Regions from separate parts of the Streptomyces sp. NPDC052042 genome, predicted to be linked through region 4. Evidence: riboswitches for the same ligand, from Rfam matches in the RefSeq annotation. Region 4 holds a riboswitch; each other region holds the start of a gene.
The links. A riboswitch is a leader RNA that binds a small molecule or an ion and turns the genes downstream of it on or off. The one in region 4 is predicted to bind cobalamin.
Positions count from the first base shown of each region.

Region 1: linked by a shared signal. The riboswitch ahead of ACIHCL_RS13980 (CoA-acylating methylmalonate-semialdehyde dehydrogenase) and the one ahead of metE (5-methyltetrahydropteroyltriglutamate--homocysteine S-methyltransferase) in region 4 are both predicted to bind cobalamin.
Region 2: linked by a shared signal. The riboswitch ahead of ACIHCL_RS14220 (ABC transporter substrate-binding protein) and the one ahead of metE (5-methyltetrahydropteroyltriglutamate--homocysteine S-methyltransferase) in region 4 are both predicted to bind cobalamin.
Region 3: linked by a shared signal. The riboswitch ahead of nrdI (class Ib ribonucleoside-diphosphate reductase assembly flavoprotein NrdI) and the one ahead of metE (5-methyltetrahydropteroyltriglutamate--homocysteine S-methyltransferase) in region 4 are both predicted to bind cobalamin.

Region 1 is NZ_JBIUBU010000006.1:270,657-278,218, forward strand. Features, by position in the region: gene ACIHCL_RS13955 (short-chain fatty acyl-CoA regulator family protein) at 1-494, shown strand, start outside; gene ACIHCL_RS13960 (enoyl-CoA hydratase) at 638-1,420, opposite strand; gene mmsB (3-hydroxyisobutyrate dehydrogenase) at 1,417-2,304, opposite strand; gene ACIHCL_RS13970 (enoyl-CoA hydratase/isomerase family protein) at 2,301-3,377, opposite strand; gene ACIHCL_RS13975 (acyl-CoA dehydrogenase family protein) at 3,374-4,522, opposite strand; gene ACIHCL_RS13980 (CoA-acylating methylmalonate-semialdehyde dehydrogenase) at 4,528-6,027, opposite strand; cobalamin riboswitch at 6,279-6,477, opposite strand; gene ACIHCL_RS13985 (hypothetical protein) at 6,692-7,562, opposite strand, start outside.
Region 2 is NZ_JBIUBU010000006.1:332,715-340,276, reverse strand. Features, by position in the region: gene ACIHCL_RS14225 (FecCD family ABC transporter permease) at 1-1,111, opposite strand, end outside; gene ACIHCL_RS14220 (ABC transporter substrate-binding protein) at 1,108-2,139, opposite strand; cobalamin riboswitch at 2,182-2,365, opposite strand; gene ACIHCL_RS14215 (alpha/beta hydrolase) at 2,472-3,614, shown strand; gene ACIHCL_RS14210 (sensor histidine kinase) at 4,064-5,302, shown strand; gene ACIHCL_RS14205 (response regulator) at 5,274-5,975, shown strand; gene ACIHCL_RS14200 (hypothetical protein) at 6,635-7,000, shown strand; gene dnaK (molecular chaperone DnaK) at 7,431-7,562, opposite strand, start outside.
Region 3 is NZ_JBIUBU010000005.1:148,328-155,889, reverse strand. Features, by position in the region: gene metE (5-methyltetrahydropteroyltriglutamate--homocysteine S-methyltransferase) at 1-1,123, shown strand, start outside; gene ACIHCL_RS11895 (hypothetical protein) at 1,211-1,564, shown strand; cobalamin riboswitch at 1,629-1,852, shown strand; gene nrdI (class Ib ribonucleoside-diphosphate reductase assembly flavoprotein NrdI) at 2,018-2,458, shown strand; gene nrdE (class 1b ribonucleoside-diphosphate reductase subunit alpha) at 2,455-4,623, shown strand; gene nrdF (class 1b ribonucleoside-diphosphate reductase subunit beta) at 4,659-5,681, shown strand; partial or broken gene ACIHCL_RS11875 (citrate/2-methylcitrate synthase) at 6,041-6,251, opposite strand; gene ACIHCL_RS11870 (class I SAM-dependent RNA methyltransferase) at 6,446-7,562, opposite strand, start outside.
Region 4 is NZ_JBIUBU010000018.1:65,531-73,092, reverse strand. Features, by position in the region: gene hypB (hydrogenase nickel incorporation protein HypB) at 1-573, shown strand, start outside; gene thiI (tRNA uracil 4-sulfurtransferase ThiI) at 928-2,205, opposite strand; gene metE (5-methyltetrahydropteroyltriglutamate--homocysteine S-methyltransferase) at 2,665-4,983, opposite strand; cobalamin riboswitch at 5,152-5,374, opposite strand; gene ACIHCL_RS25950 (ATP-binding protein) at 5,762-7,039, shown strand; gene ACIHCL_RS25945 (multicopper oxidase family protein) at 7,397-7,562, shown strand, end outside.

The DNA of each region.
Region 1 (7,562 bases), on a different contig from region 4:
CCCTCCAGCGCACCGGACGGCGGGGCGTTCCCTTCTCCTTCCTGCGGGTCGACCGTGCCGGGAACATCTCCAAACGGCAGTCCGCGACCGACTTCCACTTCTCCCGGCTCGGCGGCACATGCCCGCTGTGGACCGTCTACGAGGCGTTCTCCGCACCCGGCCGGATACTGACCCAGGTCGCCGAAATGCCGGACGGGAAGCGGTACTTCTGGGTCGCGCGGACCATCACCCGCGGCGGCTACGGCCATCACGCCCCGCGTGCCGAATTCGCCGTGGCCCTCGGCTGCGAACTGCGGCACGCGCACCGGCTCGTCTACGCCGCGGGGATCGCCCTGGACGATCCCCGCGCCGCCACCCCGATCGGCCTGGGCTGCCGGATCTGCGAGCGCCGCGATTGCGCGCAGCGGGCCCGGCCACCGGCCGGCGGCCGACTGGCCGTCGACCCCGACCGGCGGGCGTACGTTCCCTACCCGGTGGAGACCGGCGGCCGATGACGGCACGCTGCGCCATCCGGCCCCGCCCGGGGAACTCGCCGGTGCCGACGGCCGGTTGACCGTCCCGCACGGAGTGCGGGACGGCGGCCCGGCCACGAAGGTGTGGACCGATCACCCCGCGGTGTGCGGGAGGCTCAAGGAGTTCAGCGGTGCCGGAATTCGGCGGGACGTTTGTCGACGAAGGCGCTCATGCCCTCCTTCTGGTCCGCGGTGGCGAATACCGCGTGGAACAGGCGGCGTTCGAAGCGAACGCCTTCGACGAGGGTCGTCTCGAAGGCCCGGCCGACGGCCTCCTTGGCCATCATCGCGACCGGCAGCGACATGCCCGCCACGGTCTCGGCCACCGCGAGGGCCTCGGTGAGAAGTTCGTCGGCGGGCACCACACGGGAGACGAGCCCGCTGCGCTCGGCCTCGACCGCGTCCATGGTGCGTCCGGTCAGGCACATCTCCATGGCCTTGGCCTTGCCGACGGCGCGCGTCAGCCTCTGGGAGCCGCCGATGCCGGGGATCACGCCGAGTTTGATCTCGGGCTGGCCGAAGACGGCGGTGTCGGCGGCGAGCAGGATGTCGCACAGCATGGCCAGCTCGCAGCCACCGCCGAGCGCGTACCCGGCGACCGCCGCCACGGTCGGGGTGCGCAACTGCCCCAGCCGGTCCCAGGCCGCGAACCAGTCGGCGAGGTACATGTCCATGTACCCCTGCGGCTGCATCTCCTTGATGTCGGCGCCGGCCGCGAACGCCTTCGCCGACCCGGTGATCACCACACAGCCGCAGTCCGGGTCCCGGTCCAGGGCCTCGGTGGCGGCGACGACCTCGTTCATGACCTGGAGGTTCAGCGCGTTGAGGGCCTTCGGACGGTTGAGCGTGAGCAGGGCGGTACGGCCCTTGCGCTCGACGCGGATCGTCTCGTGATCGGCCAGGGTCATGACTGCTCCTCGTTCTGGTCCCGGATGGTTCGTACGATGCCGGAGAAGTCCTCCGCCGCTCCGACCCGTTCGGCGTAGACGGCATACAACTCGGCTGCCCGCAGGCCGAGTTCGGCGTTCACTCCGGCGGCTCGGACCGCGTTCGCCGCCAGGCCCAGGTCCTTGGCCATGAGGGAGGCGGCGAAGCCCGGCCGGTAGTCACGATTGGCCGGGCTGGCCGGGACCGGACCGGGCACCGGGCAGTTGACGCTGAGCGCCCAGCACTGGCCCGAGGCCGCCGAGGCCACGTCGTACAGGGACTGGTGGGACAGGCCGAGGCTCTCGCCGAGGACGAAAGCCTCGCTGACGGCGATCATGGAGACGCCGAGGATCATGTTGTTGCAGATCTTGGCGGCCTGACCTGCGCCGGCCCCACCGCAGTGGACCGCCTTCCTGCCCATCACCTCCAGCAGGGGAAGCGCCTCGGCGAACTCCTCCTCTCCCCCACCGGCCATGAAGGTGAGGCCGGCGGCCTCGGCGCCGACGACACCGCCGGAGACCGGGGCGTCCAGGGCCCGCATCCCGGCCGCGGCGGCACGCTCATGGGCGGTGCGGGCATCGGCGACGTCGATGGTGGAGCAGTCGACGAAGAGGGTGCCCGGGCGAGCGGCGGGAAGGATCTCGTCGTAGAGCCCGAGGACATGGCGGCCGGCGGGCAGCATGCTGATCACGACGTCCGCGTCCGCGTCCGCGACGGCGTCCGCGGCGGAGGCGGCGGGCTCCAGACCCGGGCCGGGCGTGACCACGAGGTCGTAGCCGCGCACCCGGTGGCCGGCCTTGACGAGGTTGGCGGCCATGGGGCCGCCCATGTGTCCGAGTCCGATGAACGCGACGGTACGGCTCACCAGGCCACCTCCTGGGTGGTGTCGGGTGTGGCGAGCCCGAGTTCGCGCTCGCCGAGCGGGGTGAAGAAGCGCTCCACGTCGGCGTCGGTGACCTCGGCGAGGGTGCCCGGGGACCAGCGCGGGTCGCGGTCCTTGTCGATGACCTGGGCGCGGATGCCTTCCACCAGGTCGTCGGTGGCAAGGACGGCGCAGGAGACGCGGTACTCCTGGTCCAGGACCGCTTCGAGCGGTCCGAGCCCGCGCGCGCGGCGAAGGGCCTCCAGGGTGACCTTCAGGGCGGTGGGCGATTTGGTGAGCAGGGTCCGGGCCGTCTCGCTCGCGGCCGTGCCGCCGTGCGCGAGCAGCCGTTGGACGATCTCCTCGACCGTGTCGGCGGCGTAGCAGGCGTCGATCCATTCCCGGCGGTCGGCGAGTTCACCCTCGGGAGCCGGGCGCGTGTGCCGGGTGAGCGCCTCGTGCACGGGCAGATCGGCGAGGTCGGCGACGAGCCGAGGGAGCTCGTCCGACGGTACGTAGTGGTCGGCGAGCCCGCACAACAGCGCGTCCGCGGCGCTGATCGGCGCTCCGGTCAGCGCGAGATGGGTGCCCAGTTCGCCGGGTGCGAGGGCGAGCAGATAGGTGCCGCCGACGTCGGGGACGAAGCCGATACCGGTCTCCGGCATGGCGATCCGGGACCGTTCGGTGACGATGCGGACGCTGCCGTGCGCGGAGACACCGACGCCGCCGCCCATGACGATGCCGTCCATGAGGGCGACATAGGGCTTCGGGTAGCGGGCGATGCGGGCGTTGAGGCGGTACTCGTCGCGCCAGAAGGCGGCCGAGGCGGTGCCGTCGCCGGTGCGGGCGTCGTCATGGATGGTCCGGATGTCTCCGCCCGCGCACAGGCCGCGGTCCCCGGCACCGGTGATGACCACGGTTTCGACGGCCGGGTCGTGCTCCCATTCGGTCAGGGCTTCGGCGATGCACAGCACCATCTCGTGCGACAGCGCGTTCAGCGCCCTCGGCCGGTTGAGGGTGATGTGCGCGGCCCGTCCGGTGCGGTGCAGCAGGACGGGTTCCCGGGTGGCGGTCATCCGAACGCCTCCGTCAGGCCGCGGGCCACGATGACGCGCATGATCTCGTTGGTTCCTTCCAGGATCTGGTGGACCCGAAGGTCGCGGACGATCTTCTCGATGCCGTACTCGCTGAGGTAGCCGTAGCCGCCGTGGAGTTGCAGGGCGCGGTCGGCGACCGCGTACCCGGTGTCGGTGGCGAACCGCTTGGCCATCGCGCACAGGTACGGCGCCTGTGGGTCACCGCGGTCGAGTGCCTGGGCGGCCTGCTGGACCAGGGCGCGCGCGGCCGTCAGTTCGGTCGCCATGTCGGCGAGACGGAAGCGCAACGCCGGGGCGTCGAGCAGACGCTGCCCGAACGCCTCCCGGTCGGCGAGGTGGGTCAGGCTGCGGTCCAGGGCGCTGCGGGCGCCGCCGAGGGAGCAGGCGGCGATGCCGAGCCGGCCGCCGTTGAGCCCGCTCATGGCGATGCGGAAGCCGTCTCCCTCGGCGCCCAGCCTGCGGTCCGCGGGCAGCCGGACGCCGTCGAGGATCACCTGGCGGGTGGGCTGGGCGTTCCAGCCCATCTTCCGCTCGTTCACGCCGAACGACAGGCCGGGGTCGTCGCGCTCGACGACGAAGGCGGAAATGCCGTCCGGCCCGTCTCCCCCGGTTCGCGCCATCACGAGGTAGACATCGGATGTGCCTGCTCCGGAGATGAACTGTTTGACGCCGGTGAGGACATAGGTGTCACCGTCGCGCTCGGCGCGGGTGCGCAGGGCGGCGGCGTCGGAGCCGGCCCCGGGTTCGGTGAGGCAGTAGCTGCCCAGGGACTCGGCGGTGCACAGGGTGGGCAGCCAGCGGGCGCGCTGGGCGGGGCTCCCGTAGTGGTCGATCATCCAGCCGACCATGTTGTGGATGGAGAGGTAGCCGGCGATGGAGGGGCAGCCGGTGGCGAGGACCTCGAAGACGACCACTCCGTCCGCGCGGGTGAGGCCGGAGCCGCCGTGTTCCTCGCGGACGTAGACGCCGGCGAGTCCGAGATCGGCGGCGTGGCGCAGGACGTCGGCCGGAAAGTGCTTCTCCTGGTCCCAGTCGACGGCGTGCGGGGCGAGGTGTTCCTGGGCGAAGTCGAGGGTTACCTCGGCGAGGGCCAGCTGGTCCTCGGTCAGGGTGCTCGTGGTCATGGTGTTCACCCCATCGTGGGCATGGTGAAGCTCGCGTTCTCCTTGATCCCGGAGGGCCAGCGCGAAGTGACGGTCTTGGTGCGGGTGTAGAAGCGGATGGAGTCCGGTCCGTGCTGGTTCAGGTCGCCGAAGCCGGAACGCTTCCAGCCGCCGAAGGTGTGATAGGCGACGGGCACCGGGATGGGCACGTTGACGCCGATCATGCCGGTGTTGACGCGGCGGGCGAAGTCGCGTGCGGTGTCGCCGTCGCGTGTGAAGATCGCGACGCCGTTGCCGTACGGGTGCTCGCTGGGCAGCCGTAGCGCTTCCTCGTAGTCGGCGGCGCGGACCACCGAGAGTACGGGGCCGAAGATCTCTTCGCGGTAGACGCGCATGGCGGGGGTGACCCGGTCGAAGAGGGAGGCGCCGGTGAAGAAGCCGTCCTCGTGCCCGGCGAGGGTGAAGTCCCGTCCGTCGACGACGAGTTCGGCTCCCTCCGTGACGCCGATGTCCACGTAGCGGCGCACCCGCTGCACGGCGTCCCGGCTGACCAGCGGGCCGAAGTCCGCGTCCGGGTCGTCGGAGCGGCCGATGCGGAGGGTGGCGATGCGCTCCTTGAGCGCGGCGACGAGGGCGTCGGCGGTCTCCTCGCCGACGGGGACGGCGACGGAGATCGCCATGCAGCGCTCGCCGGCGGAGCCGTAACCGGCGCCGATGAGCGCCTCCACGGCCTGGTCGAGGTCGGCGTCGGGCATGACGATCATGTGGTTCTTGGCGCCGCCGAAGCACTGGGCGCGCTTGCCGTGGGCGGCGGCCGCGGCGTAGATGTGCGCGGCGATCGGGGTGGAGCCGACGAAGCCGAGGGCCTGGACGCGCGGGTCCTCCAGCAGGGTGTCGACGGCCTCCTTGTCGCCGTTGACGACGTTGAGGACGCCGGGCGGAAGGCCGGCCTCCAGGAAGAGCTCGGCGAGCCGCAGCGGCACGGACGGGTCGCGCTCGGACGGCTTGAGGACGAAGGCGTTGCCGCAGGCCAGTGCGGGTGCGGCCTGCCAGAGCGGAATCATCGCGGGGAAGTTGAAGGGGGTGATGCCGGCGACGACGCCCAGTGGGGATCGCAGTGAGTGCACGTCGATTCCGGTGCCGGCGTTGTCGGTGAACTCGCCCTTGATGAGGTGGGGCACCCCTGCGGCGAACTCGACCACCTCCAGGCCGCGCTGGATGTCCCCGTGCGCGTCGGCGACGGTCTTGCCGTGCTCGCAGGACAGCAGCCGGGCGAGGCCGTCCTTCTCCTCCTCCACGAGTTGGAGGAAGCGCAGCAGCACGCGGGCGCGGCGCTGCGGGTTCCACTCGGCCCAGGCCGCCTGGGCCTCGACTGCGTCGGCGATGGCCGCGCGTACCTCGTCCTCTGCCGCGAGGGGGACGCGGGCCCGGATGTCTCCGGTGTTGGGGTCGTACACGTCGGAGAACCGCCCGGACGTGCCGGCGGTGTGCTTGCCGCCGATGAAATGTGTCAGTTCACGGACCATGGAAGCCTGCTCTCGTCAGGTGAGATCCAGGGACGGCACGGCGAGGCGGCGCACCGGCACCGGTCGGGTGCGGGCGCGCGGGAGCCTGCCGTGGGACGCGAGGGCACGGGGCCGTCGAAGGACTACTGCCGGTCACGGCACTAGTGCCAGGAGCGGCGCTAATCGCGCCGTTCCGGGCGCGGTCTCTCCGCCGGATCGCCTGGACCATGGATACGGGCCGGTGCCATGCGTGTCTGCTCCATCCTCGTGGAAAACACGGAACAACCCGCGGCCGGTATCCTGACTCCCGGATCACTGCCCGCGTCCCGGCCTTCCCGGCGGATCCCTCCGCCAGTGGCTCCTGCTGCTGGAACGCACGCTCCCCGGTCACAGTGGCGGGACCGTGCCGGATTCACACCGGCTTCCCTGCACCGCGGGCCTTGTACCGGGACCATATAGTTGGACGTCCTAGTAAGTCCACCAGGCTCCCTGACCGCGTCGAATCGGCGTCTCCCCGGAAAGGCCCGTTGCGTGCCCCGGGTGGTCCGCGACGGCCGGACCGTGTCCCGAAACACCGCGAAGACGTGGCCTCCGGGCTCCTGGGTCGTCTTGAGGCGCCGCGTCGCTCCGGTCCGTCGGCGGACCGGAGCGACGCGGCGGCAGGAGGCGGTCGGCCCGCCGCAGGTCACGCGCCCCAGCGCAGCGCGATGGTGTCGCCGACGTTGATCGGCTTCTCTCGGGTCGCTCCCGCGAACGCCGATCCGTCGACGCTCACCTTCCAGGTCTGGGACCCGCTGTTGGCCTTGCCGTTGACGGCGGTCACGGTGCCGCTGCCGGACGAAGGGCTGACGCCCGTGACGCAGCCGGACGGCGTGGCCGCGTTGGTCGCCGCGTCGAGGACGGCCCCGAGGGTGGTCGTGGTCCCGGTGGGCGTGAAGGAGACCGAGCAGACCTTGAGGTTGCCCGTTCCGTCATCGACGGTAAGGGCCAACTTGGTGGCCGTGCCGACGGTGAAGGCGCTCTGCGCGACCCACTGGGGGGCGCCAGGGGTGACCGGGACGGCCGGTGCGCTCGTGAAGCCGCCGCCGACGACGGCCCGGAGAGCATCGATGGAGGCGTAGGCGGAGGGGGCGCTGTCGCTGGGCTTGTACTTGAACCCGCCGCCCGGGTTGTACTGGTTGGCAATGAGGAAGTCGATCGGAGTCTTGTCATTGACCGTGGTGAAGTCGGCGGACTGCGGGTCGATGCCGCAGGCGTTGAGGCCGGCGACCGCCCAGCCGTTGGAGCTGGTGTTCACGCCGTAGAGGGAGTTGAAGGCACCGGTGGTGGCGATCAGCTTGCCCTTGAGGAAGTTCTTCGCCTTGACGACGCCGGTGTCGGTGTTCGGCACGCCCGAGGTGCACAGTGCGGCGAGGGCGGCGCCCGTCATGTCGATGTCACTGGCCGTGTTGAGGGCGGCGGGGTCGCCCTCGACCTTCTGGTAGGTCCAGCCGCCGTCGTTGTGCTGGTTGGCGCGGAGCTTGACGACGAGCGCGTCGGTCAGAGTCTGGGGGACG
Region 2 (7,562 bases), on a different contig from region 4:
CGTCGCGGCGCATGAGCCAGAGGAAGAAGGGTCCGCCGCACAGCGCGGTGAGGACTCCCACCGGGAGTTCCATCGGTGCCGCGACGGTGCGGGCGGCGATGTCGGCCCAGATCAGGAAGACGGCTCCGCCGAGAGCGGCTGTTGGCAGGACGCGGCGGTGCTCGCCGCCGACGAGGAGCCGCACGGTGTGCGGCAGCATCAGACCGACGAAGCCGATCGGCCCCGCCGCCGCGACCAGGATGCCGGTGACGAGAGACAGCAGGATGAACATGCGTGCCCGGAACCGGGCCACGTCGAGCCCCATCGTGCCCGCGGCCTCCTCGCCCGCCAGGAGCAGGTTCAGGTTCCGTGCCTGCACCAGGAGGACGGTGATGCCCAGCAGCAGGGCGACGACCGGCAGCCACAGCGCGTCCCAGCCGGCTCCGCCCAGGCCGCCGAGGGTCCAGGCGAGGACGGCACGGGCCTCGTGGCCCCGGCCCGTGGTGAGCAGCAGCAGATTGGTCACCGCGGTCAGGATCGACGCGACCGCGACACCGGACAGCACGAGCCGCGAGGAGGTGATGCGGCCGCCGGTGCGCGCGACCGCGTACACCAACACCAGTGCGCCCAGGGCACCGGCGAACGCGGCGGCGGGCAGCGAGACGGGGCCGAGTGCGCCCAGGCCGAGCACGATCACGGAGACCGCGCCCAGGGACGCGCCGGAGGACACCCCCAGGAGGTACGGCTCGGCCAGCGGATTGCGGATCAGGGCCTGCAGGGCCGTGCCCACCACCGCCAGTCCGGCGCCGGTCACCGCACCGAGCAGCACCCGCGGCGCCCGCACATCGAGGACGATCGTCTCCCGGGCCCGGGTCCAGGACGGCTCCCGCCAGTCGGCGCCCAGCGCGTGAGTCACGATGCCCCACACCTGGCCGGGCGGTACGCGCACCGAGCCGATGGCCAGACCCGCCGTGACGGAGGCCACCAGCAGCAGCGCGAGGACGGTCAGCGCGAGAGCGAGCGGAACGCGCCCCGACGGGCTGCCGCGGCGCCGCTGGCGCCGCGTCTCCCCGTCGGCCGCCCCCTCGACCGTTCCATCGGCCGGGGCGGTTCCCACGGGCGTCCGCGTCATCGGAAGCTCTCGGGATGCAGGCCGCGCGCCAGGCCGTCGACGGCGTACGCCGACCGGATGCCGACGAGGGTCGCGGTCAGCGGCAGGACCACGAACCGCTTGTTCCTGATGGCCGGGACGTCGGCGAGGGCGGGCTGCGAGAGCAGGAACCGCTTCTTCTGCTCGACGCTGCCGGAGCCCGCGTAGTCGTAGATCACCACGGCCTCGGGCTTGCGGGCCACCACCTGCTCCCAGGAGACGTCTCCGAAGACGTCGCCGAGGTCCGCGAAGACGTTCCGGCCGCCCGCCAGGCCGATCAGGTCGTTGCCCAGGCCCTTCCCGCCCGCGGTGAAGGCGGTCTTCTCGCCGCTGTCGTAGACGAAGACGGGTACGGCGGGCCTGTTCTTCACCGCCGCGGCGGCCCGGTCGACGCGCCCGCGGAGATCGGCGACCAGTTCGGCGGAGCGGTCCGGGACGCCGAAGATGCCGCCGATGGTGCGGATCTCGTCGTAGGTGTCCCGCATCGTCACCCGATTCCTGCCGCAGTACTCGCGGTTGAGGTAGGTGTCGACGCCCGCCGCGGCGAACGCCTTGCGCGACCGGCCCTCGTTCTCGGCGAACGCGCTTCCGTAGCCGCCGTAGACGAAGTCCGGCTCCGCGTCCAGGACGGTTTCGAAGGACGGCTCCTTCTTCGCCAGTTCGGGTATGGCCGCGAAGTCCTTGCTCAGTTCGGGCAGGACGGCCGAGTCGGGGAAGGCGGTACCGGCCATGCGGTCCTTCAGCCCCAGGGCGAGCATCAGTTCGGCGGGGTGCTGATGGATGGTGACCACTCGCGAGGGCGGTCCGTCGTACGTCGTCGTGACGCCGCAGTTGTCGACGGTGACGGGGAAACCCTTGGCCGGTGACGCGCCCGTCCGTGGCTTTCCGGGTGAGTCGTCACCGGCGCCGCAGCCGGCCGTCAGCAGGGCGGTGGTCAGGGCCAAGGCCCCGGCGGCGGCGCGCAGGGTGCGACGGGGCCGGGCAGAGGGAGAACAGGGGCGGCCGAGCATGCCGAAGTACACGTAGAGCCTTCCTGGGGAGTCCGCGCTCCTCACAACGGGCCCGCGACAGGCCAGTGTCCTGACTCCCGGATCGACGTTCCCCCCCGCCTTCCCGCGCCGTGCGCAGTGGCATGTCGAAGGGTTGCACTCCCCGGTCACAGTGGCGGGACCGTGCCGGATTCGCACCGGCTTCCTGTCTCCCGTCGCGGCGATGACCTGCTGATACTACGTTTCTTCGAGGTCGCGGCGTCAACACGGGGTTCCCGACGTCTCGCGTTCGACGTAAAAAGGTCGAAAAGCGGGTAAAGCATCGTCCTGTGTGCGACATCCTCCGTGCCGTGATGAACCTGACGGGGACACCCTTCTTCCTGGCCACGATCGTGCTGGCCGTGATCAGCGTGACGCTGCCCCTGCTGCTGTGGGGGCGGGTGCGCGGCCCCGCCGTGGTGCGCGGCGCGACCCGTCTGACGATGGTCCTCCTCGCGCAGGGAGCGGCCGTGCTGAGCGTCTTCGTAGTGGTCAACAACACCAACGGGCTGTACGACAGCTGGTCCGACCTGCTCGGCACCGGACACCACGTCGTCGCCGCCCCGGACCTCGGGCGCGACGGGCTCGGGAGCCACAAGGACCTGGCGAACGAGCCGAAGACCGTCCAGGAGTTCCAGCCCGCGCACGACCCCCGGATGGGGCCGAACGTCCGTGTCACCCAGCTGCGCGGCCGGGTGTCGGGGGTGCGCGGCGAGGTGTACGTGTGGCTGCCGCCGCAGTACGACCAGCCGGCGTTCCGGCACCAGAAGTTCCCCGTGGTCGAACTCCTCGGCGGCTTTCCCGGGTCGGCCAAGGCGTGGTTCAGCAGCCTGCGGGTTCAGTCCCAGCTGGCGGCCGAGATGCGCAGCGGCGGGATCGCCCCGTTCATCCTCGTCGAACCGCGCACCAATCTGCTGGCCGGTCAGGACACCGGATGCGCCAACGTACCGGGCGTCGTGGACGCCGAGTCGTGGCTGAGCGTGGACGTCCGGCAGATGGTGATCGACACCTTCCGCGCGCGCGGCAGTGCCGGCGGCTGGGCGGTGGCCGGCTTCTCGGCCGGGGCGCACTGCGCCGTCAAGATGGCACTGGCCCACCCCGACCGGTACCGGGCCGCCGTGGGCCTGTCCGGCTACAACGACCCGGCCGCCGAACGCGTCTCCCTCACGGCCCGCGACCCGGAGCTGCGGCGGGTCAACAACCCGTTGTGGATCCTCCGCCACGCGACCACGCCTCCGCGCGTGGCGCTCTACCTCTCGGGCAGCCGAGACGACGGCTATCGCGACGGCCTCGCGCTGCGGCGGGCGGCGGTACCTCCGACGCGGGTGGTGGTGGCGCAGGTGACCGGACCGCACACCATTGGACTGTGGAAGCGGCAGGTGCCACAGGTCTTCCGCTGGCTGACGACCGAACTGTCGCCGTGGGTGGGGAGGATCGCCCCGACGAAGGGCGTCTGAACCGACGCCGGACGGCCGACGGGCCGGATCCCCGGCCGGGGATCCGGCCCGTCGGCCGTCCGCGCGCTCGCCGGTGTACGTCGGCGTCGTCCGCCCGCGCACTCGCTCGTCCACCGAACCGCCGCCCGTCGGACGACCGGTGGTACCGCAGGTTGCCCGGCCCGGCCCCGCCCACGGCGAAACGGCCGGGGTGGGGCAGCGGCGTGTCGGGGACGTCGCGGCGGCGCCGCACCGGCCGGGCGTCGGCCGAATGGAGCCGTCCTGAGCATCCGGCCGGGCGATCGTGACGGCCCCGCCGGACGTTCGGTCCGGTCGCCGCCCAAGGCCCGGCGGACGCGTGGGCACCGGCTTTCGGGGGTGCCGGGAGGGGCCGGACGACCGGTGGCGGAGGCCGAACGTCCCGTCCGCGAGACGATGCCCGGGGCGGTCGCCGACCCTACGGTGGTGGCATGGCGGCGAACAGTGCTCGGAAGCGGGGGGAGCGGTCCCGGTTCGGTGTGATGGAGGCGGTGGGCCTGGTCGTGCTGTTCGTCCTGTCGGTCGTGGCCGCCTCGATCATTCCGCACGAGCGCGAGTTCTCCCTGCGCTGGCAGGCGGTGGTGCTGGCCGGCATCGGCTGCTCCGCGCTGGTGTGGCGGCGCCGTCACCCGGTCGGCGTACTGGCCGTGGCGGTCGGCTGCGGGGTGGCCTTCCAGGTGTTCGGATTCCGGGAGAGCCCGCTGGTCATCAGCCCCGTCCTGGTGTCGGTCTACACCGTCGCCGTGCTCACCGACCGGCGCGTGACCTGGACCGCGGCGCCCCTGTCGGCCGCCATACTCGTGGGCGCCGCCGTACTGTGCGACCCGCGCTCCTGGCTGGCCCCCGACAACGCGGCGATGCTGGCGTGGACGGCTCTGCCCACCGCCGTCGGTGACGGGGTGCGCTCACGACGTGCCTATGTGGCCGCGGTGGAGGAGCGGGCGGAACACGCCGAGCGGACCCGCGAACAGGAGGCGCAGCAGCGGGTGGCGGCCGAGCGGGTGCGGATCGCCCGAGAACTCCACGACATCGTCGCCCATCACATCGCCCTCATCAACGCCCAGGCGGGTGTGGCGGTCCACCTCGTGGAACGGAGACCGGAGAAGATCCTGGCCGCGCTGGAGGACATCCGGGACACCAGCCGGTCCGCCCTGGACGAACTGCGCGTGACCGTCGGGCTGCTGCGGCAGTCCGGTGACCCGGTGACGCCACGCGACCCGATGCCCGGCCTCGCCCGCGTTCCGGCGCTCCTGGCGTCGTTCGAGAGGGCCGGTCTGACCGTGAACCACAGCCGGCTCGGAGTCGCCGAACCGCTCGCCCCGGCGGTCGACCTGGCCGCGTACCGCATCGTGCAGGAGGCCCTGACCAATGTGCACAAGCACGCGGGGGCCGATCACGCCCGGCTGTTCCTGCACTACCGGCCCGAGCGGCTGACGATCACGGTCGAGAACGACGGGCGAACCGTGGCGAACCACACCCACCCGGGAGCGGGCCACGGGCTGATCGGGATGCGCGAGCGCGCCTCCACGGTCGGCGGACGGCTGTACGCGGGCGCCCGCCCGGAAGGCGGCTTCACCGTGACGGCCGAGCTGCCGTTGCGCCCCGGCCCGGTCATGGGCGAACCACCGAGAAGGGACGGGCATGACGATCCGCGTGCTGCTTGCCGATGACCAGGCCCTGCTGCGGGGCACCTTCAGGATGCTGTTCGACTCCACGGACGACATGGAGACGGTGGGGGAGGCGTCCAACGGGCAGGAGGCGCTGGACCTCGCACGGGCGCAGGGCCCCGACGTGGTCCTGATGGACATCCGCATGCCCGAGATGGACGGTCTCGAAGCCACACGGCTCATCAGTGAGGCCGACGATCTCGGCGAGGTGAAGGTGCTCATCCTGACGACCTTCGAGGACGACGAGCACGTCGCCGAGGCGCTGCGCGCCGGTGCGAGCGGCTTCCTCGGCAAGGGAGCCCGGCCCGAGGAACTGCTCGACGCCGTCCGCACGATCGCCGCCGGCGAGGCACTGCTGTCCCCGTCGGCGACGCGTGCGCTGATCGGGCGCTTCCTCGCCCAGCCCGAGCCGTGCCCGGCGGGGGTGCACGAGCGGCTGGGGTGCCTGACACCGCGGGAACGCGACGTCGTGGGGCTGGTGGCACTGGGGCTGTCGAACGACGAGATCGCCGATCGGTTGTTCGTCAGTCCGCTGACCGCCAAGACCCACGTCAACCGGGCCATGACCAAGCTGGCGGCCCGTGACCGGGCCCAGCTCGTCGTCATCGCGTATCAGTGCGGCCTGGTGAGTCCGGCGGCGGACTCCGGACCTTCGCAGCCGTCCATGCAGCCGTAGCCGCATGCGCGGGCGCGCACGCGGGCAACGGGGGGCGTTGCGGGCATGGGGGCGTAGGTGCACGCGGTCGCGGGGGCCGGTGTGATGCCACGGTGACAGTCCGTTCCCACCGGTGGTAGGCGTGCGGTCCGGGTACCACGGCCGTGGTAGTCGGGAATCGCTGCGGCGGGACGACGCGCCGGGGGTCGCCTCCGGGCGAGAGTGGGATGGCGAACGGAGGTGTCGCCATGACCGAAGCACACGGCCCGGCAGAGCGGTACGACGCGGATGACGCGACCCGCCTCACCGGCACAGCATCCGCCGCCACCCGCCGCCCCACCGCCGCCGGGCCGGACACCGGCCGCCACGGCGTCGGCGCGGGGGCCACGAACCCCTCCCCGGCCGCCATCGGTCGCCCCCGCCCGCCTGAGCGGCACACCGAGCACGGAGTGTCGCTCCTCGGGACCGGGGTATCCGACTCACGGACGCACCGCGACACGCGGGTGCCTCCGACGCAGTCGGCAGGACGCACGGCTGCCGGGAGCCGTTCCCCGGAACCGTGGCCCGCGTCCGGCGATCCGGCATCGCCCCAGCACGACGCCCGCCCCGGACTCCCGTGCCCGAATCCCAGCCACGACGGCCGCGCGACCGGCACCGCAGCACAGGAAGGAACCCCTCCCATGTTCACTGCAACCAAGCAGCGCAGCACGATCGGCGAACGACCGGCCGAAACGCCCGCCTCCGCCGCTGCCAGGGCCGACGCGGCGGCCACCTCGGGAGGACACCCGGCGAGCCGCCCCGCGTACCGGGCCAAGGCCGAATTCCGAACCCCGCCCGCACACCTGTTGCTGCTCCGCGACGCGCTGGCCGACCGCGCCGACCGGAACCAGGGGCAGGAGCCGGGCGCCGGTGGCCGGGCCGAGCACCGTGGGGTGGCGTCCGGCCGACGCGCCCGGACGCAGTCGGCCGCACAGCTCACCCTGTCCCAGTGGGTCAGCAGGACCGCGAGGATCGGCACCACGGCCGACGATCACACCGCCGGCTGAGCGACCTGCCGAGCAGGGGCGACGGGCGGGCGGCGTCTGTACAGCCGCCCGCCGCCCCGACGAGAGCCGACCCGGACAGCTTTGCGTGACCTCCGACCCAGCAGGTCGTCGTGAGGACCGCACCCGGCCCGGATGCGGTCGAACCCCCGCGTCCTTCTCCGATGCGGACGTTGACGCGCACGCTCTTCCGACCGGCACCGGACGGCTCGCCCCGACGAACGCGGACGGCGTCGAACCGGCGGTTCGACTCCTCAACTCCCGCTCGTCGTCTCAACTCCCGCTCGTTCTCGGCTGATCACCCGACGGCACGGAGCAACTTCTGCGATGGCGCAGGGAACCGGTCGGTCGACCGGGACCCGGTCCGGCCGCGTGCGAGCGCACGACGCTCCGGTGCACGCGAGCGCACGACGCTCCGGTGCACGGGCGCGGCTCACCCGCCGCTCTCCTTTCGCTCGTCGTCGACGATCTCCGCGTCGACCACCTCGTCCTCGCCCCCGCCCGTACCGGGCCCGGAACCGTCGGGGGAGCCGCTTCCGGCCGTGCCGTCACCGGCCGCCCCGCC
Region 3 (7,562 bases), on a different contig from region 4:
GCCGATCACGCATGACCCCGCCGTCCGGGCCCGCTCCGAGGCCGTGACGGCCGCCGACGCGCGCCGTTCCCAGCCGTACGCCGAGCGGGCAGCCGCCCAGCGCGCCCACCTCGGACTGCCGCTGCTGCCCACGACGACCATCGGCTCGTTCCCGCAGACCGGTGAACTGCGCACCGCCCGCGCCGACCTGCGCGCCGGGCGGATCGACACGGCCGGGTACGAGGAGCGCATCAGGGCGGAGATCCAGGAGGTCATCGCCTTCCAGGAGAAGGCCGGCATCGATGTCCTGGTGCACGGCGAGGCCGAACGCAACGACATGGTGCAGTACTTCGCCGAGCGGCTCACCGGCTACCTCGCCACGCAGCACGGCTGGGTCCAGTCCTACGGCACCCGGTACGTGCGTCCGCCGATCCTGGCCGGGGACATCTCGCGCCCCGAGCCGATGACGGTGCGCTGGACGTCGTACGCGCAGTCACTGAGCGACCGCCCGGTCAAGGGCATGCTCACCGGGCCGGTCACCATGCTCGCCTGGTCCTTCGTCCGCGACGACCAGCCCCTCGGCGACACCGCCCGCCAGGTCGCCCTCGCCCTGCGCGACGAGGTCACCGATCTGGAGGCGGCCGGCACCTCGGTCATCCAGGTCGACGAGCCCGCGCTGCGCGAGACGCTGCCGCTGCGGGCCGCCGACCACGCCGACTACCTGGCGTGGGCCACCGAAGCGTTCCGTCTGACGACGGGCGGTGTGCGGCCGGACACCCAGATCCACACGCACATGTGCTACGCCGAATTCGGTGACATCGTCCAGGCCATCGACGACCTCGACGCCGACGTCATCAGCCTGGAGGCCGCCCGCTCCCACATGCAGGTCGCCCACGAACTCGCCGCCCACGGCTACCCCCGCGAGGCCGGACCGGGCGTCTACGACATCCACTCCCCGCGCATCCCGAGCACCGACGAGGCAGCGGACCTCCTGCGCACCGGGCTGGAGGCCATCCCCGCCGAACGGCTGTGGGTCAATCCCGACTGCGGCCTGAAGACCCGCGGCTGGCCCGAGACCCGCGCCTCCCTGGAGAACCTCGTCGCCGCCGCCCGCACCGTCCGGAGTGAGCTGCCCGCCTCCTGACCGAGAAACCCAGTGGGCCGGGACGCCACAAGCGTCCCGGCCCGTCCCACAACACCGCCAAAACCAAGGCAGGAAGGGGGGCCAACGGTGCGCGGCAAACCGCGACAGGTCGTCGTGGACGGCAGGCCCATGATCGCCATGTCCGAGAAGCAGTTCGAGAGCCTGCTGGCCATGCGCAGACAGCTCGGCAGCCAGACCGCCAAGATGCGGATGCTGCGTGACACGCTGGCCGACCTGGGCGAGTTCCTGGACTCCGTGGCCGAGGCGCTCGACGCCGACGCGTCACCCGAGCCAGAGGAGATCAGGCCCCCTTCCAACCCCCCACATCCCGAGCCGGTACTGGTCACCGAGATACGCCGACGCGCACAACAGCTACGCACCATCACCGGGGCAGGACGCACTCCAAGAGGCCGGCGCCCGTCCGACCGCACCAGAACTTAGGTATACCTAAGTTTCTCGTGCGACACAATATCTGGGGCGTGCACGCTCACCATCTTCTAGATGTAGTGTTGATGGTGCTGGTGGTTCGCCGGGCACTCCTGTGTTCGGCGTCGCAAGAGGGAACCCGGTGCAAGACCGGGACTGCCCCGCAGCGGTGAGCGGGAACGACCGCCGTCATACGCACTGGGCCCGACCTGCCGGGCCTGGGAAGCGACGGCCAGTAGGGATCTCGTACGACACGAGACACGCCCGCGAGTCCGAAGACCTGCCACCGGTGCGTACGCCGGACAGCGGTGTGCGCGCTCCGAGGCCCCGAGGGAGGGCCAGGTGGCAGACGCACGGTTCCGGGTGAGGCGTATTGTCCGCCGCCCCATCTCGCCGTACGTGCCGCGCCGCTCCTCCCCTCCCGGTCCTCGGGCGATGACGGGAGCGAGCGAGAGGAGGCGGCGGCCGATGAGCGGTCTCGTGTATTTCTCCAGCGTCTCGGAGAACACCAGGCGCTTCGTGGAGAAGCTGGGCCTGCCGGCCACGCGCATCCCCCTGCACCCACGCCATGAGGGCATGCCGCGGGTGGACGGGCCGTATGTGCTGATCACGCCGACCTACGGCGGCGGCGAACGCGCCGGCGCGGTCCCCAAACAGGTGATCCGCTTTCTGAACATCGAGGCCAACCGCGCACTGCTGCGCGGAGTCATCGCCTCCGGCAACGCCAACTTCGGCGCCGAGTACTGCCTGGCCGGCCGGGTCATCTCGGCGAAGTGCCAGGTCCCGGAGCTGTACCGATTCGAACTGCTCGGCACGGACCGCGACGTCCGCGCCGTGAGGGAAGGGCTGCAGGAATTTTGGACACGACACTCGTCAACCAGTCGGACGGCGGAGCGACAGGCAGCATGAACACCCTCACCACGGCGATCACGGTCCCCGCGGACCAGCGCGAGTCGGTCGGCACGCGCAAGGACTACCACGCGCTGAACGCCATGCTGAACATGTACGACTGCGACGGCCGCATCCAGTTCGACAAGGACCGCGAGGCCGTCCGGCAGTACTTCCTCCAGCACGTGAACCCGAACACGGTGGAGTTCGGATCGCTGAAGGAGAAGATCGACTATCTCATCGGACACGACTACTACGAGGAGGCGTCAATCCGGCGCTACCGGTGGGAGTTCCTGGAGGGCCTCTACGCACAGGCGTACGCCCACGAACACCGCTTCCGCACCTTCCTGGGCGCGTTCAAGTACTACACCTCGTACACGCTGAAGAGCTTCGACGGCTCCCGCCACCTGGAACGGTACGAGGACCGGGTCGTCGCCACCGCCCTGTTCCTCGGCGCCGGCGACGAGACGCTCGCCTCCCGCCTGGTCGACGAGATGATGACCGGCCGCTTCCAGCCCGCCACCCCCACCTTCCTCAACGCGGGCAAGGCCCAGCGCGGCGAGCTGGTCTCCTGCTTCCTCCTCCGTGTCGAGGACAACCTGGAGTCCATCGGACGCGGCATCAACTCCGCGCTGCAGCTGTCCAAGCGGGGCGGCGGAGTGGCGCTGCTCCTGACGAACCTGCGGGAACAGGGCGCCCCGATCAAGAAGATCGAGAACCAGTCGTCCGGCGTCGTGCCCGTGATGAAGCTGCTGGAGGACTCCTTCTCCTACGCCAACCAGCTCGGCGCGCGCCAGGGCGCGGGCGCGGTGTACCTGCACGCCCATCACCCTGACATCATGCGGTTCCTGGACACCAAGCGGGAGAACGCGGACGAGAAGATCCGCATCAAGACGCTCTCGCTCGGCGTGGTCGTCCCGGACATCACCTTCGAACTGGCCAAGCGCAACGAGGACATGCACCTGTTCTCGCCGTACGACGTCGAGCGCGAGTACGGCAAGCCGCTGGCCGACCTGTCCGTGAGCGAGCACTACGACGAGATGGTCGCCAACCCGCGCATCCGCAAGACCACCCTCAGCGCACGTGAGTTCTTCAAGACGATCGCGGAGCTCCAGTTCGAGTCCGGCTACCCCTACCTGCTCTTCGAGGACACGGTGAACCGGGCCAATCCGATCCCGGGCTGGATCAACATGTCCAACCTGTGCTCGGAGATCCTTCAGGTCAACACACCGAGCACGTACGACGCCTCGCTCGGCTACGAGACGGTCGGCAAGGACATCTCCTGCAACCTGGGCTCGCTCAACATCGCCGCCGCGATGGCCTCCCCCGACCTCGGCGCGACCATCGAGACCGCTGTGCGCGGCCTGACCTCCGTCTCCGACCAGTCGAACATCGACGCCGTGCCGTCCGTGGCGCACGGCAACGACCTCTCCCACTCCATCGGCCTCGGCCAGATGAACCTGCACGGCTACCTCGCCTCCAAGCACATCCACTACGGCAGCGAGGAAGGGGTGGACTTCACCAACATGTACTTCTACGCGGTCGCCTTCCATGCCCTGCGCGCCTCCAACCGCATCGCGATCGAGCGCGGCACCGCCTTCGACGGCTTCGAGAAGACCGCGTACGCCGACGGCTCCTACTTCGACAAGTACACCGAGCGGGTGTGGGAGCCGGCCACCGAGCGGGTCCGGGCTCTGTTCGCCGATACGGGGATCACCCTGCCCACGCAGGCCGACTGGCGCGAGCTGAAGGAGTCCGTGCGGGAGCACGGCATCTACAACCAGTATCTCCAGGCCGTGCCGCCGACCGGCTCCATCAGCTACATCAACGACTCGACCGCCTCCATCCACCCGATCGCCTCGAAGGTGGAGATCCGCAAGGAGGGCAAGCTCGGCCGCGTCTACTACCCGGCGCCGCACATGGACAACGACAACCTGGAGTATTTCCGGGACGCGTACGAGATCGGCTACGAGAAGATCATCGACACCTACGCGGCGGCCACCCAGCACGTCGACCAGGGCCTGAGCTGCACCCTCTTCTTCCGGGACACGGCCACCACGCGCGACCTGAACAAGGCGCAGATCCATGCCTGGCGCAAGGGCATCAAGACCCTCTACTACATCCGGCTGCGTCAGGAGGCCCTGGAAGGCACCGAGATCGAGAACTGCCTGTCCTGCACCTTGTGACGCCGCCCCCTACCGACTTCCTGGAAGCACGCACCATGACCACGACTCCCGCCCCGCTGACCGAGCTGTCGGTCACGCCGCCCTCCTACCGCCACGACCCGGCCGCCCGGCTGCGACCGGTCAACTGGAACCGCGTCACCGACGAGAAGGACCTGGAGGTGTGGAACCGGCTCACGGCCAACTTCTGGCTGCCCGAGAAGGTACCGCTCTCCAACGACGTGAACGCCTGGCAGCAGCGGCTCACCGTCGAGGAACGCACGCTCACCATGCGCGTGTTCACCGGCCTGACCATGCTCGACACCGTGCAGGCCACGGTCGGTGAGATCGTCCAGATCCAGGACGCCCGCACCGAGCACGAAGAGGCCGTCTACACCAACATCGCCTTCATGCAGGCCGTGCACGCCCGTAGCTACTCCTCCGTCTTCTCCACCCTCTCCAACACCCCGGAGATCGACGACGCATACCGCTGGGCCGTCGGCAACGACGTTCTCCAGCAGCGCTGCAAGACGGTCCTGAAGTACTACTACGGCGACGACCCGCTCAAGCGGAAGGTCGCCTCCACGCTCCTGTCGTCGCTGCTGCTGTACGCGGGCTTCTACCTCCCGCTGCACTTCTCCACGCACGCCCTGCTCACCAACACGGCCGACATGATCCGGCTGATCCTGCGCGACAAGGCGGTGCACGGCTACTACTCCGGCTACAAGTACCAGCGCGGCCTGGAGAAGCTCGACTCCGCCGGGCAGGAGGAGATGCGGGCGTTCACATACGATCTGCTGGAGGAGCTGTACCAGTTGGAGCTCCAGTACTCGGGTGAACTGTACGAGCCGCTCGGGCTGATGGACGACGTGGCCGTCTTCGTCCGGTACAACGCCAACAAGGCGCTGATGAACCTCGGCTACCCGGCCCGCTTCGGCGCGGAGGAGACCGAGGTGAACCCGGAGATCCTGGCCGCCCTTTCACCGGGTGCGGACGAAAACCACGACTTCTTCTCCGGCTCCGGATCGTCGTACGTCATGGGCAAAGCGGAGGACACCGCCGACGACGACTGGGACTTCTGAGAGGTTGACAAGTCCGGCGAACCCAGCGTGCCCGCCGCGCGCACGGCGTCCGGCCCGCAGGGCTCGTGCGTGCTGCTCAAGCATGGCGAGATCTTCCTCAAGGGCCGTGACCGTCACCGCTTCACCGAGAGGCCGCACGACACCTGCGGCTCTCACTGCGCGGGATCGGCGGCTCGACGTGGATCAAAACGGCCCAGAACGTGACCGTGCTGGGCGGCCGGGTGTCCCAAGAGGCCCTGCTGGAGCGGGCGCGCAGGTGATCGGCCTCAACTCCGTGGAGCCGGCCGTGCGAGTGCCCAGCGATCTGGACGCCAGGTGGCCAGCCAGACGCCGGCCAATCCGGTCGCCGTGGACGAGGCGGCGGCACTGCCCGTGATGCGGCTCATCACGAAGATGGGTGTGAAGGCCGGGATGTCGAAGCCCATGAGGTGATAGGCGAGCCCGGCAGGATAGTCCAGGATCGGATGGCTGCCCTTGCGATTGATCACGGCGTGCCGCAGGGCCGCGTGGCGAGCCGGTCACCTCGGGGTCGGCGGCACGCGCCACCAGCCGGTCGAGGGCGTCCCCCATGGGTTGGACGGTGCGGGCCGCGTTCTCGGTGGCACCCCATCAACTCTCGTCACGACAGGACCTGACCTGCCCAACAGTTTACCTGACACCCCATCAGGACGAGCGCCAAATGAGCGTCACGAGCACCATTTCAGCGTCAGGATATCGCCCGCAACGCCCACACCGCACATCATGCGCACGCCCGAAACCGCAGGTCAGGAACCCTTCGCGGCCGGTTCAAGGATCGCGACGCACTCCACATGGTGCGTCATCGGAAACAGGTCGAACGCCCGCAGCGTCCGCACCCGGTAACCCCCCTCGCGGAAGTACGCCAAGTCGCGGGCGAGGGCGGCCGGGTCGCAGGCCACGTAGGCGATGCGGCGGGCGCCGAGGGTGGTGAGGCGGGCGACCGTCTGCTTGCCGGCGCCGGCCCTGGGCGGGTCCAGGACGATGAGATCGGTCTCGGTGATGCCGGTGCGCGGGAGGACCTGGTCGACCTTGCCGTGCTCGATGCGAACCCGGTCCAGGTCCTTGAGGTTGTGCCGGGCGTCCTCGACGGCGCGCTTGCCGGACTCGATGCCGAGGACCGCGCCCTTCTCGCCGACGCGCTGGCCGAGGGCGCCGGCGAACAGGCCGACGCCGCAGTACAGGTCGAGGGCGGTGTCGCCCTTGCGGGGCAGCAGGCCCTGCATGACGGCGCGGACGAGCGTGTCGGCGGCCTGGGGGTGCACCTGCCAGAAGCCGCCGGAGCCGACGCGGTAGGTGCGGTCGTCGGCGCGTTCGCGGACGAAGGCGCGACCGTGCACGCGGTGGACGCCGCCATCGCGTTCGTCGACGCGCATCACCGAGACGGGCTTGTCGAGTGCGACGAGCGGCAGTCGGGCGCCGGGCCTCGGGGTGAGGATGACCTGACGGTCGTGGGAGCCGGTGGCGGCGATGGCCTCCACCGAGGCCATGCCGGACCATTCCCGCTTCTCGATGCCGAGTTCGGTGACGCCGGGGGCCGCGATCAGGCAGCGCTCGACGGGCTGCACGTCGTGCGAGCGGTGCTTGCGCAGACCGACGCGGCCGTCTTCGTCGATGGCGTACTGGACGCGGGTGCGCCAGGCCGGCACCTCGCCCGGCGGGAGCTTGTCGCCCTCGGCCGGAATGACGGTGCCGTCCCAGCCCGCCTCCTCCGGGGTGAGGCCGGCCAGGCGCCGGAGCTGTTCGGCGATCACCTCGCCCTTGAACCTGCGCTGGGCACCGGGCTTGGCGTGCTGCCAGTCGCAGCCTCCGCACTTTCCGGGGCCCGCGTACGGGCACGGGGCCTCGACGCGGTCCTTGGACGGT
Region 4 (7,562 bases):
ATCGTGGCGGTGAACATGATGAGCTCACCCGGCGCCGGTAAGACCACTCTGCTCGAACGCACCATCAGGGTCCTGACCGGCCGCGGTCGTCCGGTCGCGGTGATCGAGGGAGATCAGGAGACGACGCTCGACGCCGAGCGGATCGGAGGCGCGGGCGGCTCCGTCGTGCAGATCAACACCGGTGCCGGATGCCACCTCGACGCGGAGATGGTGCGCGGCGCGCTCACCACCCTCGCCCCACCGGCAGGATCGCTGCTCCTGGTCGAGAACGTGGGCAATCTGGTCTGCCCCGCCCTCTTCGACCTCGGCGAGCGCAGCAGGGTCGTGATCATCTCGGTCACGGAGGGCACGGACAAGCCCATCAAGTACCCCCACATGTTCGCGGTCGCGGATCTCATGATCATCAACAAGATCGACCTGCTCCCCTATGTCGACTTCGATCCCGATCAATGCGAGAAGCACGCCAGATCCGTCCGTCCGAACCTCAAGACGCTCCAGGTCTCCGCGACCACCGGAGAGGGACTGTCGGGCTGGTACGACTGGCTGGACGAGCGGGCGCACCATCCGGGATGAACCGGAGGCCGGGGTCGGGGCCGGGCGGCCCGGCCGTCGGGCACGGGCACGGGCGCGCCGGCGGTGGACGGCCGGGAGGTGACGCCCGTGCGCCTCTGTTCGGGACGCCCCCCGCGGCAGGCCGAGCAGCGGCCGGACGGGGCGCAGGTCGCCGAGCGGAAGATCACGGGCTTCGGCACCCCCGTCTTCGCCCCGCTCCACATGATGAGCCGCATCACCGGCTGGACCGCCCACATCACCGAGCAGCTGGTCCACAGCGCGCTCATCCACTCCTGGCCCGCCACGACCACCCCCGCCGGCGGCCGGTGCCGGAGGCGGTCGTGTCGGGAGGACCGTGGAACGAGAGGAGGGGGGTCAGGCGGGTGCCGGGCAGCTGCCGACGGTCGTCGGCTCCTCCTGGTCGTCCTGGCCGGGCCGCAGCACCCGGGCCGCCCCGAGCAGTGCCTCGACCACCTCGTCCAGGTCGAGGCGCCGCTCCACCGTCCGCAGCTCGGGCAGCCGGGCCCGGGTGCTCACGCGGGGCGGGGCGAGCAGGCTGCAGCAGTCCTCGTCGGGGAGGACCGAGATCTCGGCGGTGCCGATCGACCGGGCCTCGTCGATGATCTCCTGCTTGTCCCAGCCGATCAGCGGTCGCAGCACGGGCAGCGTCGCCGCCTCGTCCACCGCGGCCAGGTTGGCCAGCGTCTGGCTCGCCACCTGCCCCAGACTGTCGCCCGTCACCAGCGCCTGGGCGCCGGTGCGGACGGCGAGTGCCGAGGCGGTGCGGACCATCAGCCGCCGCTGGGCGACGACCTGGAGCCGCCCGGCGCCCGCCACGGCGAGCTGTTTCTGGGCCTTGCCGAGCGCCACCACGTGCAGATCGCCGGGCTGCTGGTAGCGATTCAGCTCGCGGGCCAGCGCGTACGCCTTGTACACCGACGACGGGTTCGTGTATGGGGCGCCGCTGAAGTGAACGAAGTCGCACGCCAGACCCCGCCGCATGGCCCGGTGGGCGGCGACGGGCGAGTCGTAACCGCCGGAGAGCAGCACCAGGGCCCGGCCGCTGGAGCCCACGGGCAGCCCGCCCAGCCCCGGATACCGTTCCCAGGACAGATACGTCTCCTTGCGGTCGATCTCGACGGCGAGGGTGACGTCGGGTGCGGTGAGGTCGACGGACAGGCCGGCCACGGCCTCCAGGACACGAGCCCCCAGGTACGCCTCCATCCGGGACGAGGTCAGCGGGAACTTCTTGTCCCGCCGCCGCACCCGTACGGCGAAGCGCACCGGGCGCTTGCCGCACACCGAACCGAGGGCGTCGACTGCCGCCGCGGTGATGGTGTCCAGCGTGCTGGGCACCCGCACGGCCGGCGCGACGGAATTGAAACCGATGACCCGCCGGGCCCGCTCCACCAGCGCCTCCTGCGGAACCTGGCCGCCCAGCACGGTGACGTTCTGGGCCAGCTTGATCCACGTCGAGCCACCGACACCGTGCAGCGCGACCCGGAGGTTGTCGTGCAGCTGCTTGGTGAAGCGGTGGCGGTTGTGGCCCTTGAGGAAGATCTCGCCGTGCTTGAGCAGCACGCAGGGGCCGTAGGAAGCCGAAGAATCGCCTGCGGAGGCCCGGGCGGCGGGCACACGGGGGTTGTCGGACATATGAACCTCTCAGAAATCCCAGTCGTCGTCGGTGGTGTCCTCCGCCCTGCCCATGACATAGGAGGAGCCGGGGCCGGAGAAGAAGTCGGGGTTCTCGTCGGTGCCCGGGGACGGCGCGGCCAGGATCTCCGGATCGACCTCTGTCTCCTCCGCTCGACCTCTGTCTCCTCTGCGCCGAAGCGGGCAGGATAACCCAAGTCGATCAGCGTCTTTTCGGCGTCGTAGCGGACGAGGACGGCCACGTCGTCCATCAGTCCGAGCGGCTCGTACAAGGTGCCGGAGTGCCGGAGTTCCAGCCGGTACGGTCCTCCGGCAGCTCATGCGTGAAGTCTCGCACCTTCTCCTGCCCGGCGGCACGATCAGTTGATTCGGCCCGGTGACCAGGGGCGGCGCACGCGCCGGCGTCGACCGGCCGGGGAAGGAACGTGGACGGCCCTTCCCCGGCCGCTGCGGCGGGCATCAGGAGCCGGAGAGCTCCTCACGGACCGTACGGGCGGCGGTGACGAGGTTCTCCAGGGAGGTGCGGGTCTCGGGCCAGCCGCGGGTCTTCAGGCCGCAGTCGGGATTGACCCACAGCCGCTCGGCCGGGATCGCCTTCAGACCGGTGCGCAGCAGCGCGGCAGCCTCCTCGGTGCCGGGCACGCGGGGCGAGTGGATGTCGTAGACACCCGGCCCGGCCTCGCGCGGGTAGCCGTGGGCGGCGAGTTCGCGGGCGACCTGCATGTGGGAGCGGGCGGCCTCCAGGCTGATGACGTCGGCGTCGAGGTCGTCGATGGCCTGGACGATGTCACCGAATTCGGCGTAGCACATGTGGGTGTGGATCTGGGTGTCCGGCCGCACACCGCTCGTCGTCAGACGGAACGCCTCGGTGGCCCACGCCAGGTAGTCCGGCCGGTCGGCTGCGCGCAGGGGCAGGGTCTCGCGCAGTGCGGGTTCGTCGACCTGGATGACGGAAGTCCCGGCCGCCTCCAGGCCGTTCACCTCGTCGCGCAGGGCGAGGGCGACCTGGCGAGCGGTGTCGCCGAGGGGCTGGTCGTCGCGGACGAAGGACCAGGCGAGCATGGTGACCGGTCCGGTGAGCATGCCCTTGACCGGGCGTGAGGTGAGGGACTGGGCGTACGTCGTCCAGCGCACGGTCATGGGCTCGGGGCGGGAGATGTCGCCGGCCAGGATCGGCGGACGCACGTACCGGGTGCCGTAGGACTGGACCCAGCCGTGCTGCGTGGCGAGGTAGCCGGTGAGCCGCTCGGCGAAGTACTGGACCATGTCGTTGCGTTCGGCCTCGCCGTGCACGAGGACGTCCAGGCCGGTCTTCTCCTGGAAGGAGATCACTTCTTGGATCTCGGCCCTGATGCGCTCCTCGTAGCCGACCGTGTCGATGCGTCCGGTGCGCAGGTCGGCGCGGGCGGTGCGCAGTTCACCGGTCTGGGGGAAGGAACCGATGGTCGTGGTCGGCAGCAGCGGCAGTCCGAGGTGGGCGCGCTGGGCGGCTGCCCGCTCGGCGTACGGCTGGGAACGGCGGGCGTCCGCCTCCGTGACGGTCGACTCGCGGGACCGGACGTCCGGGTCGTGCGTGATCGGCGAACCGGCGCGGGACGCCAGATCGGCGCGGTTGACGGCGAGTTCGGCGGCGATCGAACCGGTGCCCTGGGCCAGGCCCTTGGCGAGGGTCACGATCTCGGCGGTCTTCTGCTCGGCGAAGGCCAGCCAGCGCAGGATCTGCGGCTCGATGTCCCGCTCGGCCATCGTGTCCAGCGGCACGTGGAGGAGAGAGCAGGAGGCCGACACGTCGACCCGGTCGGCCAGCCCCAGGAGGGTGCCGAGTGTGGTCAGTGACGCGGACAGGTCGTTGACCCAGATGTTGCGGCCGTTGACGACACCGGCGATCAGGCGCTTGCCGGGCAGTCCGCCGACGGCGGCGAGCGCGTCCAGATTGGCGGACGCCCGCTCGGTGAAGTCCAGCGCCAGCCCGTCGACCGGGGCCTTCGCGAGCACGGGCAGTGCCTCGCCGAGCCGGTCGAAGTAGGAGGCGACCAGCAGCTTCGGCCGGTCGGTGAGGGCACCGAGGCCGCGGTAGGCCCGTTCGGCGGCGTCCAGCTCGGCCGGGGTGCGGTCCTGGACGAGGGCGGGCTCGTCGAGCTGCACCCACTCGGCACCAGCCGCGCGCAGGTCGGCGAGGACCTCGGCGTACACCGGGAGCAGCCGGTCCAGCAGGGTGAGCGGGTCGAAGTCCGCCGGCACGCCCGGGGCGGGCTTGGCGAGCAGAAGGTAGGTGACCGGGCCGACGAGCACGGGCCGTGCGGCGAGGCCGAGCGCCAGAGCCTCGCCGAGTTCCGCCACCTGCTTGGACGCATCGGCGGTGAACACCGTGTGCGGCCCCAACTCCGGTACCAGATAATGGTAGTTGGTGTCGAACCACTTGGTCATTTCCAGCGGGGCCACGTCCTGTGTGCCGCGAGCCATGGCGAAGTAGCCGTCCAGGGCGTCGGTCTCGACGGCGGCGCGGTGGCGTTCGGGGATCGCGCCGACCATGACGGTGGTGTCGAGGACGTGGTCGTAGTACGAGAAGTCGCCGGTGGGCACCTCATGGATGCCTGCGTCGGCGAGCTGCTGCCAGTTGGTGCGGCGCAGTTCGGCGGTGGTGGCACGGAGGGCGTCGGCGGTGACGCTGCCCTTCCAGTAGCCCTCGATCGCCTTCTTCAGTTCACGGTTCCGACCCTGGCGGGGGTAGCCGTACACGGTGGCCCGTGCTGCCGCGGCTGCGGACTTCGCTGTCACGGAGATCTCCTTCGCGAGATGAATCCCTGAGATCCCGGAGACGGGACGAGAGCGCGAAGGGAATGACGAACCTGACCACGACGACCCCGCGCGGCATAGGCACGGTCGTCCCGTCTGGTATGTACGCCGACCCGCCCTCGAGGTCACCGGGATGTCCACGCACGAGTCGTTCGCGCGCGGGCAGTTGGCAGGTCTTCGGACTCGCGGGCACGTCCTCGTCGTGCGAGGACACCTACTGGCCGTCGCTTCCCGGACCCTCTGCATCGGGTCCAGTGCGTATGACGGCGGTCGTTCCCGCTCACCGCTGCGGGGCAGTCCCAGATTCCCACCGGGTTCCCTCTTGCGACACCCCGCCTGGCGGACGGGGTGAACCAGCTGCACCGGGCAGCTTACGGGGTGTCGCACGGGAGGAAGGCGCCATGTCCAGCATCCGGATGGTGAAGTGGGACACCCGGAGCCCGGGACACCACGCGGCGGGAGGCGGCGCTCGCCCTTCCACCCGCACCCGAGACGCGGGCCGTCGCCCCCCGGCCGTCGGCGCGGCGGCTGCCGCCACCACCGCCGAGGGCACCGCCGGGGGCCGCACGCCACCCGGTGCGGCCGTGCGTGCGAGCGTTCCATGCCGGGCGGACCGGGGTGCGGGAGGCGCGCGGGCGAGTCCCGCCGTGACGACCTGTACCCGGTCCGTAGGCGTCCGCGCCACCGGATCCGCGGCCGATGAGCAGGCCCGGCCCGGGCAGGGGACAATGGCACCTCTGGGCCGGATGAGGTGGTGGCGATGCCCGCTTGGCATCTGCGCGACTATCACGAGGGCGATCTCGACCAGGCGATCCAGGTCTGGGACCAGTCCCGTTCGGCCTGCCGGGACCCGGTCTTTCCGGTGTCCGAGGTGATGGCCGCGGCCAAGGCCGGCCAGCCGTCGGTGGTCGCGGTGGTCGGCGACGAACTCGTGGGCATGGCCGTGGCTCAGGCGCACGGGGGACGAGGATGGGTCCTCCTCGTCGCCCTGGCCTCCCACTGGCGTGAGCGAGGGGCCGGCAGTGCACTGCTCACGGAGTTGGAGCGGCGCCTGCACGCACAGGGCGTCCGCCATGTCAGCGCACTGCTGCCCGCGGGTGCCACCGGGACGAAGGCTCTGGAGAACGCCGGATACCGGCTCCGCGACGACCTGACCTACTACGAGAAGATCGAACCGCCCGGAGCCGCGAACACCGATGTCCTGGCGGCGTTGGGCGGGCGCATGCTGCCGGGGGACCTCTGGGACGCCATGGCCGGCATGGACCGGGAGAAGCAGGTCGTCGAACGCCGTGTGGTGCTTCCGCTCGAGGAACCGGCACTGGCCGACCGCTACGGCGTGGTGCCGCCCAAGGCCATCATTCTCTTCGGCCCGCCCGGGACCGGGAAGACGAGTTTCGCCAAATCGGTCGCCTCACGGCTCGGCTGGCCGTTCGTGGAGCTCTTCCCGTCCCGGCTCGCGGCCGACACGGGCGACGGGCTGGCCGCGGCACTGCGGGAGACCTTCGCGGAACTGGCGGAACTGGACTCGGTGCTGCTCTTCATCGACGAGGTCGAGGAAATCGCCGGCGCGCGCTCCGGAAAGGCGGTCGATCCCGGCCACGGGGTGACCAACGAACTGCTCAAACTCATCCCCGTCTTCCGCGAGCAGGACTCCCGCCTGCTGGCCTGTGCCACCAACTCGGTGCGCTCCCTCGACGCGGCCTTCCTGCGCCCCGGCCGGTTCGACTGCGTCATCCCCATCGGGCCCCCCGACCCGACCGCCCGCGCGGCGATCTGGGCCCGCTATCTCGGGAACGCGGACGGCTGGGTCGACCTGGCCCAACTGGTGGCGGCCAGCGAGTTGTTCACCCCGGCCGACATCGAGTTCGCGGCGCGCAAGGGAGCGCAGACGGCGTTCGAGCGGGAAGTCGTGCACCGTCAGGGCCGACCGGCGACCACCGAGGACTACCTGGCCGCCATCGCCGACACACGGCCCACGCTCACCGCACGGGCGATCGAGGAGTTCACGGAAGACATCGAGAAGCACAGCCGGTTCTGAGGCCGCCGGAGAGTCGGGCCACCGATGACGGATCGCGGCACGACCCGGTGGTCACTTCATCGGGCCAGTCGCGCCGCATGCACTCGCCGAGGCCCGATCGGTGGGACGAGGCCGTGCGGGGCAAGCCTCACAGCCTGCCGAAGGGCGTTGACGGTGCCCGGAAGTTCCTTCGCCCGGAGTATTCCGGCAGCGCGTGTCCGGGCCGCCTGCGGCAGCCTGATGTGGCCTGGCACGAGCCGGTGGTTCGGGGGCCGCGGGGCCGGGCCGAGAAAGCGGCGGTGAAGGAGCCGATCCGACGAGTACCGGAGGATACGGGTGGTCACGAGACGCAGGTTCGTTCAGACAACGGTCGGCGGAATGGTCGCGCTCCTTCCCGCCGCCACCGCCCCACCACGGCTGTGGGTGGCGCCCGACAGGAGCGTCCTCGACCCGCGGAAGGTGGGCAAGTACGTCGCACCCCTCGTCGTCCCGCCCGCCATGCCGACGGTCCGCGGCGCGGTAGGCGCTCCCGTCGACCACTACA